2 regions of the Bradyrhizobium betae genome follow, and region 2 is predicted to be linked to the other one. Evidence: riboswitches for the same ligand, from Rfam matches in the RefSeq annotation. Region 2 holds a riboswitch; the other holds the start of a gene.

Region 1 (4,664 bases), on a different replicon from region 2:
CGGTGCCCTGACGGGTGACGCCGTCGGTGGTGACGCTGACTTGTGCTTCCTTGCCGTCGACGGCGAGGACCTTGAAGCTCGCACTCTTGCCGTTGTCGCTGGAATAGCCGCCCCAGCTTCCCATCAGGCGACTGTCCGAGGCCGGCGGCGCCTGCTTCTCGAGATTGGCGGTCTGCTTGCCTGCGCCCGCGGAAGACAACAGCACCAGGTTCTTGCCGTCCTTGGTGCCGACTGTGATCGTGCCGAAGGTGATCAGCGCGCCGCTGACCTGGCCAAAGCCGCGCTCGGTGTGCCCGTTATGAGTGTACTCGACCTGCGCCCGGGTGCCGCGGATATTGACCACCTTGAAGCCAACGGGCTGGTTGTTGCCCGCCCAATTGCCCTCCCATTCACCGAGCAATCTGCTCTGGTGATAGACCCGCTCACTGGCGGGCGAAATCTGGCTGGTGCTCTGCGTGACGATGGCCATCGGATTGCTCGGCGGACGAGTCTGACGAACCCGCTTTCGGTCGCTTGCCGGTCAGCAATGGCAAGATACCGAGCGGAAACAATCAGACATAGTCCGATTAGGCCCGGCACTGGTTAACGAGCGGTTAAATTCAACCCTCGGGCGAGGCGAGGCAAAAGGCCCCATTCGCAGCAGCGCCGTCAGCGCCCCCAGCGATCCGACCAGATCTTCTCGCCGATCATGCAGTTGACGCGCGGCTCCTTGTCCGCGACCCGCACCACGGGACGCTCGGGCGTGCGGCCTGCAACTTCCATCAGCAGCTTGGTGCGGATCGCTTCCTTGAACTTCTCGCGGTCCTTGATCGAGATGACGAAAGAGCCGGGGCCGCCGACAACGCAGTCCTCGTAGTAGTAATCGAGATTATCGATGTCCATGGTCGAGTAGGACGGCTCCTTGACCATGATCGGCAGGCCGTTGATGACGATGCCCTTCTCGAGCGCGGCGTCCCGCGCCGCCGTGACCGGTCCGCCATTGTTGTTGGGACCGTCGCCGGAAATGTCGATGACGCGGCGCAGGCCCCGATAGGGATCCTCGTCGAACAGCGGCATCGCGAAATTGATCGCGCCGGAGATCGAGGTGCGCGAGGCGCGCCGGATCGGCGTCTTCATGATCTCGGCGGCGACCGCGTCCGCGGTCTCGGGTCCGTCCACCAGCCGCCAGGGGATGATGATCTTCTGGTCGCTGGAGGCGGCCCACTCGAAATAGGTCACCGCAATACGGCCGTTCGGTCCGAGCTTCAACGCCTGGAGGAATTCCTTCGACTGGATCGCCTGCGCATAGCCTTCGCGCTGGATCGCGAGCTCGTCCATGTCCATGGAGTAGGAGACGTCGACAGCGAGGATCAGCTCGACATCGACCGTCTGCGCGTCCCTGTCGGCCGTCAGCCGCTGCGGTCGATTCTTGAGCGGATCGGATTTGGACGGTTCAAATTTGGGCCCTGGTGCCGCGATGCCCGCGACGTCACCTCCGGCGAGAACGCCGGCCACCAGCACAGCCCCGATCGAGAACGGCATGCGCATCGCAGTCTCCCGTCGTATGACGCGATGGTGACATGCAATCGCCTTGCCGCAAAGCGCGAAGATCGCTTGGGCTTCACATTCAGGTCAGGAACAGACGCGCCTTGCGCAAAGCTGCCGTCGTCTCGCCGCTTTCGCGCCTCCAGGCCTCGCGCGATCACCTGCAGCTTCCATCGCAAGTGCCTCCCGCATCGAGCTGCAAAACGACGACTCACGGGACGGGCTCTCCCGCCCATTTGTCCGGCGCGATTTCCATGCTAGGCTGGACGCACAGATGGGGATGGAGTCCCCCGATAACCGCCCGGCGGCCTTGGGGCGTATCCTTGGACCGTAGTGGGCTGATGACTCCTGCTTGAGGCGAGGCAATCTTTGAGCCTCTGCCTTTGGCGGGAGCATGGACAAGCCCGCCGATGGCGGGTTTTTTGTTGCCTGACAACGAAGGCCAGGGCATGGCCAGGGACGAAGGCGGGGACGTGACGACAACGACACCGAATACTGCGCGCGCCGCGCTGCCCAGAGGGATCTGGGTGCTCGGCTTCGTCTCGATGCTGATGGACATCTCCTCCGAGATGATCCACGCGCTGCTGCCGGTCTATCTGGTCACCGTGCTCGGGGCATCCACGCTCACCGTCGGCTTCATAGAAGGCTTCGCCGAGGCGACGGCCTCGATCACAAAGATCTTCTCCGGCGCGTTGTCGGACTGGCTCGGCCGGCGCAAGCTGCTTGCCGCGCTCGGCTACGGGCTCGCTGCCTTCACAAAGCCGCTGTTTCCGATCGCCCCCAGCGTCGGATGGCTGGTGGCCGCACGTTTTGTCGACCGCGTCGGCAAGGGCATTCGCGGCGCGCCGCGCGATGCGCTGATCGCCGATATCGCGCCGGCCGGCGTGCGCGGCGCGAGCTTTGGCCTGCGCCAATCGCTCGACACCATCGGCGCCTTCGTCGGGCCGCTCGCCGCAATCGGCCTGATGTGGTGGACCGCGGACAATTTCGCCGCGGTGTTCTGGGTGGCGGTGCTGCCGGCATTTCTGTCCTTCGGACTGATCGCGTTCGCGGTAAGCGAGCCGGAGCCGGACCCGAGCCGGGAGCCCCCGAAGAATCCGCTCAATCTCGCCGCGATGCGGCAGCTTGGATCGGTCTACTGGCGCGTCGTGGCGGTCGGCGTCGTCTTCACGCTGGCGCGCTTCAGCGAGGCTTTCCTGATCCTGCGCGCCCAGAACATCGGGCTCAACGCGATGTGGGTGCCTGCGGTGCTGGTGCTGATGAACATCACTTACGCGCTGTCCGCCTACCCGGCCGGCGTGCTGTCGGACCGTATCAACCGCACCGGCCTGCTCGCGCTCGGCCTCGTCTTTCTCGCCGTCGCCGATCTCGCGCTCGCGCTGCTGCCGAACCTGGCGGGCCTCGCGCTCGGCGTGGTGCTGTGGGGGCTGCACATGGGATTGACGCAAGGCCTGCTCTCGGCCCTCGTCGCCGACGCCGCGCCGCCGAGCCTGCGCGGCACGGCATTCGGCTATTTCAACCTGTTCACCGGCCTTGCGTTGCTGGCCGCGAGCGTGATCGCCGGAGCGCTGTGGGACGCCTATGGCCCTGCCGTGACGTTCTTCGCCGGGCTCGGCTTCGCGCTGGTCTCGCTGGTGGGGCTGCTCGCCGTCGGCAACGGGCTGACAGCGGAGGAGAAATGATCGTGTACGGCGCAAATTGGGGAACGAGACGTTGAACATTCAATCTATTCTGGCCGTCGCAGCGGGCGGAGCGCTCGGTGCGGTCGTACGCTACCTCGTCGCGATCGGCTCGGGCCGACTGTTCGGCACCGATTTTCCCTGGGGCACCGTGATCATCAACGTGACGGGATCGTTCTTGATCGGCCTTTTCGCGGCGCTGTTCGCGACCAGATGGAACCTGCCGCAGACGGCCCGAATTTTCCTGACGGTCGGGATCTGCGGCGGCTACACGACATTCTCCACGTTCTCGCTGGATGCCTGGTACCTGATCGAGCGCGGCCAAACATGGGCCTCCGCGGCCTATATGATTGGATCGGTCGTGCTGTCCGTGGGCGCGCTCATTGCCGCGTTGCAATTGGTGCGCGCGCTTCCGTGACGGCACCTGCACAACCGGCGCATTCCTGCCATTCCCCTGGGCATGATGACGAGGGGCTGACCATCTTGGAGAGGCCCCGGGTCCTGCAATATAATAAGCAGGTTCGAAGCTCGTCAGGGCCGGGGCGTTTCAGGATACGATGAACGACACCGTCACCACACCCAAGACGCGGACCAAAATCAAGGTCGAGCGGCCGAAGCTGCACAAGGTCATCCTGATCAACGACGACTACACGCCGCGTGAGTTCGTCACGATGATCCTGAAGGCCGAATTCCGCATGACCGAGGATCAGGCCTACAAGGTGATGATCACGGCGCACAAGCTGGGCGCCTGTGTGGTCGCCGTGTTCACCAAGGACGTCGCCGAGACCAAGGCCACCCGCGCCACCGACGCCGCCCGCACCAAGGGCTATCCGCTGCTGTTCACGACGGAGCCGGAGGAATAAGGCTTCATCAGGCCATCACCGCCGATGTCTCTTCCGCCAGTCCGTACACACGCTGCGCCTTGGAAAATCCCGCGATCGGAAATTCGCCGAGCTCTCGCCAGTCGTGGCGGCAGGCGTTCGCAAAGACTTCCGAGACCACGACGGTGCGGCCGAGCCTTCCTGCGATCTTCTCCAGCCGTGCGGCGAGGTTCACCGCAGGGCCGATGCAGGTGAAGTCGAGCCGATTGCCGCCGCCGATATTGCCGTAGAGGATGTTGCCGACGTGCAGCGCGACGCCGAAGCGAAAGCGCTCGACGACGTCGCCGACCGGAAAAGCGAGCGCCTCGACGCTGGCGCGAGACTCGCGCGCCGCTTCCAGCACGCGCGTGCAGACATGCGCGGCATCGCCGACATATTCGTCGATCGGGAACACCGCGAGCAGACCGTCGCCCATGAATTTCAGCACTTCGCCGCCATGGCCCCGGATCGCGGCAACCTGGCAGTCGAAATACTGGTTGAGGATCTCGACCACGGTCTCGGCCGGCAGCCGGTCCGACAGCGCGGTGAAGCCGCGCAGATCCGACAGCCAGATCGCGGCCTGCATGGTGTCGTTGTGGCC
Region 2 (4,664 bases):
TCCGGATTATCGGGCGACCAGACGGAAGGAGCGCAGGCCGACGTACATAAAGCGCTCCGCGGGTTCGCGGGAGTCAATTTCGCGGTAACGCCATTCCTGACCGAGCGCGTAGAGGAAACCTTGTCGGGCTACACGGCTGCCGTCGTCGTCAACATCTTCGGCGACGATCTCGACACGCTCGATCGCGCGGCACGGGACGTCGCGCGTACCGTTGGGGGTATCCAGGGTGCGGCGGACGTGCAATTGCAATCGCCGCCTGGCATGCCGCAGTTGACCATTCGACTCCGGAAAAAGGACGTGGAGCGCTGGGGCTTCGATGCGGTGGACGTCCTCGATTTGGTCCGCACCGCCTATCAGGGCGATGTTGTGGGCCAGAGCTATGATGGCAACCGGGTTTTCAACGTCATCACGGTGCTTGACGCCGAGAGCCGCAATAGTATCACCAAGGTCGGTGACCTCGCGCTACGCGCCCCGAGCGGCAGCTATGTGCTTCTCAAGCAAATCGCGGACATATACGAAACCGCCGGGCGCTATCAGGTATCTCATCTCGGCGGCCGACGTCTCCAAACGGTGACGGCGAACGTTGCCGGCCGTGACGTCGCCTCGTTCGTGCGGGATGCTCAGGCCGCGGTCTCTGCCAACGTAGAACTCCCGAGCGGGGGCTACGTGGAATTCGCCGGTTCGGCGCAGGCGCAGGCGCAATCCCGGCGCGACCTGCTGATTCATTCGTCGATCGCCGCAATCGGCGTGGTGCTGCTGCTGTCGATCGTAACGCGCAACTGGCGAAACCTGCTGCTCGTTCTCGTCAATCTGCCCTTCGCGCTCGTTGGTGGCGTGCTGGCGGTATTTGCGACCGGAGGCGTACTCTCACTCGGTTCGATGGTTGGTTTCGTGACACTGTTCGGAATCACGCTGCGCAACTCGATCATGATGATCTCCCACTATGAGCATCTGGTCGAAACTGACGGCATGCTTTGGGGTCTCGAAGCTGCAATCAAAGGCGCCGGCGACCGGCTGACGCCGATCCTGATGACCTCGCTCGTTACTGCGCTCGGTCTCCTGCCTCTCGTGATCGGAATGGGAGATCCAGGCCGTGAGATAGAAGGCCCCATGGCGCTCGTGATCCTGGGAGGCCTGCTGACCTCGATGGCCCTGAATTTGCTTGTCTTACCCACCCTAGCCCTGCGCTTCGGGCGGTTCGAGTCGGCCGTCGATGAACTCGGCGGCGGTTCGCCTGAATTGGCGAAACAAAACTCGAGCTAATATCTTACCAGTACCCGCAGCCGAATGTTTCCGGAACGAGCGAACTCATCGGCCATCTGGTGCTCTCGACCCCCGCAATGAGCGCGATCGATGCATTGTCGAGCCACGTCGAGCCGGATGAAAAGGCCAAACATTCCGGCGGCTACCCGTCCTCTGAATATAACGACAATATCGACGCGATCCGAACGAGGTCACGTTTCGGTCATCACACCCATCCTCCGACCGTTCGCAAACCCGTGCGACGGCGGCGTGGAGCGTCGACCGCTCTTCTAGGAACTTTATGCTTTCACTGGGACGATGGCCGGACGGCGCGTCGAGCATCGAACTCGGATCGATCGTTGACCGATTTGGTCGGAGCGACTAGTGTTGGAGTACAGATGGGGATGGAGTCCCCCGATACCCGCCCGTCGTGGGCTGATGACTCCTGCTGGGATGGGGCTGCAAAGCTCCGTCATGGCGGGAGCTTTGTTTAACCCGCCATAGGCGGGTTTTTTGTTGCCCTTCGATGATTGCAAGGGCAGCCGCATGGACATTCTTACCAGGCAATTGCGCGAATGGCTTAAATTGATCGCGGGCGATGGCTTTGCCGCGTCAATTCTTGCTGCCGTCGCCGCGGTCTGTTTTCTCGCGTTCGGATTGGGCGTGGCCTACGACCTCGTCGGCGGCCTGCTTGTCCTCGGACTAGTCACCGCTATCTTCGAAGCGCGGTCGCGCGCGAAGAATCGAAGATAGCGCGATGCAAGCGTATCTGATCGTGTTCCTTGGCGCTGGCATCGGCGGTGCTTTCCGACATGGAGTCAACGTCTGGTCCGCTCGCGTCTTCGGTCTGAATTTTCCCTACGGCACATTGATCGTCAACATCGTGGGGTCGCTGGCGATGGGTTTGATCGCCGGCTATTTCATGGCGAGCGGAAGCGCCTCCCAGCACTGGCGGTTGTTTCTCGCGACCGGCATTCTTGGCGGCTTCACTACCTTTTCGTCGTTCTCGCTCGACGTCGCCCTGCTTTATGAGCGCGGCGAGTTGGTGGTCCTCGCCTTTTACGTTCTGGCTTCGGTGTTGGCGTCTGCTACGGCGTTGTTCATCGGACTCTGGGCGACGCGGAGTTTAATTTCTTGAAAGGGTTACATCGGCAAAGGCATGTCGCGAGGGACGCCGTTTGGCCGACGCAAAGGAGCGCGCATGTCCTTTGACAATCCTGCTACGCAGCCATCGATCGACCGGCGTCTCGTCCTCGTCCGGCACGGCCAAAGCGAGGGAAATCTGAAGAACATCTTCACTGGCTCGCGCGATCTCGGTCTGACGGAACAGGGAATTGCCGAAGCCGGCAGTGTTGCGCAACGGTTGCAAGCGTTGGATGTTCGGTTCGATATCGCCTTCACCTCAAGGCTTCGACGGGCATGGCAATCGTGTTCGATCGTCCTGGAGAACATGGGACAAGCCAATGTCCGGCAGTGTCGCAATGCCGCACTCAACGAGCGAGACTACGGCGATCTCACTGGTCTGAACAAGGATGAGGCTCGAACGCGTTGGGGCGACGATCAAGTTCATCTGTGGCGCCGCTCGTATGATGTTTCGCCGCCGGGCGGAGAGAGCCTGAAGGATACGTCCGCACGGGTATTGCCATTCTTCATCCAAACGATCTTGCCCGCAGTCATGCGCGGCGACAGGACGTTAGTGGTTGCCCACGGGAATAGTCTGCGCTCCCTGGTCATGGTTCTGGACAGATTGTCGCCCGAAACAGTCACCTCGGTCGAGTTTGCGACCGGCGATATTCATCTTTATCGCCTCGCTGCCGATACGACCGTCGCGCAAAGGCAAGTCTCACTGGCATCAGGTGAAACATGACATTTCCCACATTCGTACCGGCAATACCGATCCAATGCTTCGCCCTCGATGCCATCGAGAAGAGCGCGACCGCTTTCGGCAAGCCCGTTTTGCTGATTCACGGCGACAATCATTACTTTTCCATCGAGCCGCTGAAGAACGGCAAGGGCCGCCCAACCCCAGGCGTCAACAACAGCGATACCCTGGTTCACGGGTTTCGTGCGCTGCGCGATCCCGATCCACCCGGCGTATCCGGATTCGCGCCGCTCATCATTCCAGAGAACGGCTTCGGGTGCACCAAAGTGAACTGCGGGCGAAATGGCATCCATCGGCGTCATCATCCGTTCGGAATTGCTCGTCGGAGAGCAGCCGCATGAAGAATTTTGTCAGTCCATCTTTCTTTCGGCTGTTCGATCTTTTGATGAGCACCCACAATCCGGGTTCGAAGCGATCGCATTGGACGTTGGACGGCGTCGAGTGCGCGAGAGAGAGGCACAGTTATAGCGGCCCGACGAATGGCTTCGTTGTCGAAGCTTTTACTCTTAGCGGTCCGGTCGTCGGGGATGGATGCTCATGGTCGTGAAGGAATACTGGTGGATGGGCGAAGCCGCCAAAGCGATAAAAACCATCCGGTGGGCGCGCCCGATCAGCGGCAGGCGGCTCGATGCCATCGCATGGTTTCGTAATCAGGAGGTCGAGCTCGATCGCGCGGCGCCTCCGATAGCACATATTGGAAACTCGCAATGACCGAAGGAACGGCGAACGACCGAGGTCGCCAATCAAATGTCGGGAGGTCCTGTCTCGCTTTCTTTGCGACAACGAACCGGTTTTTGAAGTCTCACCCGATTGGCCGCGCCGTGACATATACGACAAATGCGCTTCTCATCTGCGTTGGTCTTGCCGGCGGGTGGGCCATCGGCCTGCAACTGGTTGGGAATATTCACGTCGTCGAACCCGGGGTGCTTTACCGCTCCGCCCAGTTGAACGGGCAGAAGTTGGCCGATGTGATGGCTGCCTACGGCATCAAGTCGGTGATCAACCTGCGCGGAAAAAATAGCGGGTCTTGGTGGTACGACAACGAAGTGGAGGTGACGACCGCGCATGGAGCCTCTCATCTGGACGTTCGAATGTCGGCCTTACGGGACCCGGAGGACGCGACGATCGCCCAACTGATTGAGACGATGCGCACCGCCCCTCGGCCGATGCTGATCCACTGTCAAAGCGGGGCCGATCGGACCGGATTGGCCGCAGCTTTGTTTGAGCGTTTTGTCGAAAGGCGCCCTACCGATATTGCAGCTCATCAAATTTCCTTCCGGTACGGGCATTTTCCGTGGCTCGGAAGCCGGTCAATTGCCATGGACCGAACATATTGGAAGCTTTCGACCGGTGGCTTGCCGAAGACTGAGTAATGTATCGAAAGCGACCCGAAAGAAACGAGCAAACGACAGGAAAGATGATTGCTGAGATCGAAGTTTTTGAACGGCTGGCACCTGCCCGTGACGAGCGTTATCTCAAAACGCTTCATCGATCAGCGACGCGGCGGGGGAAAATCCCCTTGGGCAAACGGAGGGCATGT

The links. A riboswitch is a leader RNA that binds a small molecule or an ion and turns the genes downstream of it on or off. The one in region 2 is predicted to bind fluoride.
Region 1: it holds a riboswitch for fluoride, as region 2 does, so the genes downstream of both, F8237_RS06625 (MFS transporter) here and F8237_RS35605 (hypothetical protein) in region 2, are expected to answer to the same signal.

The regions. Positions count from the first base shown of each region.
Region 1 is NZ_CP044543.1:1,375,509-1,380,172, forward strand. It holds gene F8237_RS06615 (hypothetical protein) at 1-469, opposite strand, end outside; gene F8237_RS06620 (DUF1194 domain-containing protein) at 649-1,527, opposite strand; fluoride riboswitch at 1,792-1,882, shown strand; gene F8237_RS06625 (MFS transporter) at 1,974-3,206, shown strand; gene crcB (fluoride efflux transporter CrcB) at 3,238-3,621, shown strand; gene clpS (ATP-dependent Clp protease adapter ClpS) at 3,761-4,066, shown strand; gene F8237_RS06640 (adenylate/guanylate cyclase domain-containing protein) at 4,074-4,664, opposite strand, start outside.
Region 2 is NZ_CP044544.1:221,425-226,088, reverse strand. It holds gene F8237_RS35610 (efflux RND transporter permease subunit) at 1-1,263, shown strand, start outside; fluoride riboswitch at 1,634-1,697, shown strand; gene F8237_RS35605 (hypothetical protein) at 1,789-1,995, shown strand; gene crcB (fluoride efflux transporter CrcB) at 2,000-2,380, shown strand; gene F8237_RS35595 (2,3-bisphosphoglycerate-dependent phosphoglycerate mutase) at 2,477-3,109, shown strand; gene F8237_RS35590 (hypothetical protein) at 3,106-3,465, shown strand; gene F8237_RS36030 (hypothetical protein) at 3,662-3,835, shown strand; gene F8237_RS35585 (dual specificity protein phosphatase family protein) at 3,832-4,497, shown strand; gene F8237_RS35580 (undecaprenyl-diphosphatase) at 4,610-4,664, opposite strand, start outside.